Regions from separate parts of the Ochrobactrum sp. PL_is501 genome, predicted to be linked through region 2. Evidence: predicted binding sites of a transcription regulator. Region 2 holds the regulator's gene; the other holds the start of a gene.
What was found. The regulator LexA, encoded in region 2, represses DNA repair genes until DNA is damaged. The targets are predictions, from matches to a motif close to TGTTCNNNNTGTGTTCNG.
Positions count from the first base shown of each region.

Region 1: the regulator LexA is predicted to act here: its motif matches at 905-922, upstream of AC0TOF_RS02015 (DNA-processing protein DprA).

Region 1 is NZ_JBVPGR010000022.1:20,466-22,669, forward strand. Features, by position in the region: gene AC0TOF_RS02005 (GGDEF domain-containing protein) at 1-642, shown strand, start outside; gene AC0TOF_RS02010 (hypothetical protein) at 639-836, opposite strand; gene AC0TOF_RS02015 (DNA-processing protein DprA) at 987-1,739, shown strand; gene AC0TOF_RS02020 (phosphoribosyltransferase) at 1,741-2,204, shown strand, end outside.
Region 2 is NZ_JBVPGR010000037.1:78,225-80,428, reverse strand. Features, by position in the region: gene AC0TOF_RS16325 (molybdopterin molybdotransferase MoeA) at 1-577, shown strand, start outside; gene lexA (transcriptional repressor LexA) at 815-1,540, shown strand; gene AC0TOF_RS16315 (ComEC/Rec2 family competence protein) at 1,617-2,204, opposite strand, start outside.

The DNA of each region.
Region 1 (2,204 bases), on a different contig from region 2:
GGGATACGTGTCGTAATTGGTGCGCGTTCTGACACTGTCACGATTGTAGTCCGTCTCTTACTTCCGTTTCTTATCGCGATACCGTTGGGCGTTTTCTGGTTTTCACGATTGGAAAAACTGGAACAGTCTTACCGCGTTGCGGTGAAGAGAGCGAATGAACTGGCGCGAGTAGCCAGTATTGACCCGCTAACTGGCCTGCTCAACCGGAGAAGTTTTATCCAGCAGTTTAATGCAGCCAACAAGGCAGGTGTTCGCGGATGGTTTTTGATTGCTGATATCGATTATTTAAAGCGGATCAACGATCAATACGGGCATCCAACAGGAGATGATGCCGTAATTTCAGTTGCACAGGCGTTGGAAGATTGCTTGTCGAACGACAGCCTGATTGCGCGCATCGGCGGTGATGAGTTCTGCGCGTTCGTACCGAAAGCAGGAATATGTAACATCGATTCTGCGGTCGCAGATATCAGTTCAAGAGCGTCCGGCCTTTTGAACGAGAAAAGGCCGGACAAAGAATTGCCGTTATCTGTTTCGGTGGGCCTTACAACTTGCAAGCCAAGGCAGACTTTCGAGGAAGCCTTGGCTCTGGCAGATGAAAGGCTCTATCGAAAAAAAAACGACAGGCCGCAAAAGCTCGTTTAGGTCTTCTGATAACAACCCAACTGCGCCGCTTCTGTTCTGGCTTGTACGCGCTCGATTTCCCGAATGGCCGGATATTCCGTCCGACTAAGCAACTGCTTGCAGCGAACTTCTTTGTATTCATGGTCCGGCGCCCGATTGCTAACGCAACCGGAAAGAACGAACAGGGCGAGACTGGCGATCACGAGTGCTTTCATTCGGTTCCCTCTTTTGGGGATGAATCTAATGACAAATCACTGTACCATTGACAAGAGATTTACCGCGCTGTTCTCGATTTGCTCGAATCGCTATACCCTGCATATAGAGCATTTCTGTTTCCGGGGGCGAAAGTGCTACAAGAGATGACATTGGCCAAGACGAGTGTCGATAGACAAGTTCTGAGCGAGAACAATACGAGGAGGCGTACAACTTATGCACGCCCGAGTATCTTTCATGAACTGCCATTAGGATCCTTGCTGGACATTGCAGGTCGTTCGATCCCGAAAGAAAGTGAGGGGCTTTTCCGGAAGCCGGAGGAAAGCGATCCTATTATTTTCTACTCCGGAGATATTGCCATTTTGAAATCGCCGTGCGTTTCCGTGATCGGCGCACGGGATGTTTCTGCAGAAGGGAGCGCGCGCGCTAGCCGTATTTCTAGGGAATTGGCGCTTGCTGGTGTTGTCGTAGTAAGCGGATTAGCCAAAGGTGTTGATGCCGCTGCACACATGGCGGCTATTGCCGCCGGTGGAAAGACCATAGCTGTAATAGGAACATCAATAGACAAAGCATACCCTGTTGAGAACGCTTCGCTCCAAGAGGAAATTTATAATGAACATCTTTTGATTTCGCAGTTCCATTTCGGTCAAAGAACTTATCCCTCGGATTTTCCCAAAAGGAACCGGCTTATGGCAGCTATTTCCGATGGGAGCGTTATTGTTGAGGCCTCAGACACATCGGGAACTCTACACCAAGCATCAGAATGCGTTCGCTTAGGCAGATGGCTGTTTTTGCTTAGGTCAGTCGTTGAGAATGAAAAACTAACTTGGCCGGCGCGGTTTTTAGATTATCACAAGACCGTAGTAGTTACTAAAGTACAGGACGTTCTTTCGCGGGTGCTGTAAAATGAAAATCCACTTTATTTGTGGGTACTATTCCGATCTGGCACACGAGTCAAAAAGAAGAACAGAGCCATACTGGGATGCTTATTTTTATGTTTGGGCCGTCAAAGTCGGCGCATTCAGGCGTTCTTTTTTTGCCCATAAGCCGCATGGCAATGTTAAGATAAACAAGGACAATTTTCATTTAGTCCGAGAGTGGTTTGGGGATTTCATTGTACACACACTACGGACTGAAAAAGCAGACGAAGACGTTCTTATAGTTCCTATTCCGTCAAAAGACGGTGTTGTAGGCGCAGATGGTTATCGCACTCTGACAATGGTTCAGGAAGCACTACGTGGGAAACAATACGAAGGGTCGATAGCAGATGCCTTGCGTTGGTCGGAAGCGCTTCAACCTGCACATGAAGGCGGAGGTAGATCTAGAAAGTTCCTGCACGAGCGATACCAAGTTGATGTTGCAGTGAAGGG
Region 2 (2,204 bases):
CGGCAGCCCTGAGGATAAGGGGATTATTCCAGACGATCCAGCCAAGATTGAACAGGCGATAGCAGACAGCCTGCAAAGTGGCATCGACGTTCTGGTTACGATTGGCGGTGCGTCCGTCGGTGACCGGGATTTTGTGCACGGCGCGCTTCAAAAACTGGGAGTCGGTCTCGACTTCTGGAAAATAGCCATGAGGCCGGGCAAACCCCTGATGTATGGCCGCATCAGTGTGAAAGATAAAATTGTGCACGTCATAGGGTTGCCGGGTAATCCCGTCTCAAGCCTGGTCTGTGGCCTCGTATTTCTTCGTCCCCTTGTTGCCAAACTCGCTGGAACCAGTCTTGACGCCGACATCCGTCCGGCCAAGCTGGGCGTTACCCTGCCCGCTAACGATCATCGCCGCGATTATATTCGGGCAATAATCGAATCATCTCCGAATGGAACGCTGATCGCAAAGCCGTTTCCAGTTCAGGATTCGTCCATGCTTTCGGCCCTCGTCGGCTCGGATGCCCTAATCATCAGGGACGAGAACGCACCTACCGCCGCGATCGGTGATGATTGTCGTGTTCTTATGTTATAGAGCGGTCGTGCGCTCCCATTTTCAAATTACACGAGAAAAAACATATAACTAATTATAAAATATACATTATTTTTTGGACGCCACTTAAGGAACGCCGCGACCGGATCGGATACCGGCCTTCCATCCATTCTCGACGCAAATGTTAAGGATTTTAAAACCATTGCAGAACAAGACTGGAACATATAGTGTTCGTTCTGGTTTTGTTTTTCTCGATTCTTGGCCGGGAGGGTATCGCGCATGTTAACCCGCAAACAGCACGAGCTTCTGCTGTTCATTCACGAACGTCTGAAAGAGACGGGGATTCCCCCATCTTTCGATGAAATGAAGGAAGCGCTCGATCTGGCATCGAAATCGGGTATCCATCGTCTGATTACCGCTTTGGAGGAGCGTGGTTTTATCCGCCGCCTGCCGAACCGGGCACGTGCGCTCGAGGTCTTGCGTCTGCCAGATTCCATCGCTCCGGGGCTCAATGCGCAAAGGAAGTTTGCTCCCAGCGTTATCGAAGGTAGCCTGGGCAAAGCACCACCAGCCCCTCCATCATCGCGCCCCGCCCCTGCGGCTACCAATGACGATACATCTGCACCAGTTTCCGTGCCGGTCATGGGACGAATTGCTGCCGGTGTACCGATTTCCGCGATCCAGAATCAAACCCATTCCCTCAGCCTTCCGCCGGAAATGATTGGTGCAGGCGAGCATTACGCTCTCGAGGTCAAAGGGGATTCAATGATCGATGCTGGAATTTTTGACGGAGATACAGTCATTATCAAACGTGGCGATTCCGCAAATCCCGGTGAAATCGTTGTAGCGCTTGTCGATGACGAAGAAGCGACTTTGAAACGCTTTCGTCGCAAAGGAGCATCCATCGCGCTGGAAGCAGCCAATCCCGCCTATGAGACCCGAATCTTCGGCCCCGACCGTGTAAGGGTTCAAGGCAAGCTCGTTGGCTTGATCCGCCGCTATTAAAGTGTTGGCGCAAAATGCATAAAGCAAAAAGTTCGAGCAGATTGATCGGTCGTTTTTAGCTGACAGCGCTTAAGGGTCATTCGCAGCGATTTTCGTCATCGTCGACGTCTGCTGAACAGCTCCTTGAATTTCTGGCAGGCTGGGATTTTGGTTTGTATTCGCGTTCAGCCAAACCGCGAGCCGGGCGTGAATGGATGCGATGTAGATGCCAAGGACGGCTCGGCGTGTCGACTGCAAACCTTATCCGGTTGTCCTGTTGCAGAGTAGATATCGGTTGCCCCACCTCGGCTCTTGTTGTTTCGGGAGAAACTACGAGTAAAGCCTGGGAAACTCCGTTTTGTTCTGATGCTTTTCCGAGTCTTATCTCCACAGCTCCCTTTAACGCCAAATCACGTTTACTGATAATCAGGATAGTTGAACGACGGCACGAAGCTTCTTTACCGGGAATAGCGAGAATAACCACATCGCCAATATTGCAGGCTATCTCTCGCATTGCAGTGTCTGCCGTATAGGCAAGTATGCGTCCATCGCGCAAGCTGATCGTGCATAAACCATCTTCGCACTCGAACCGATTTCCATCGGTTCCTTCGTTATTCTTGCCTGTCGCCGGCGCGATAAACTCATCGACCAGATAGGCAGTTTTCCAATTGTCGGCTGTAAATTG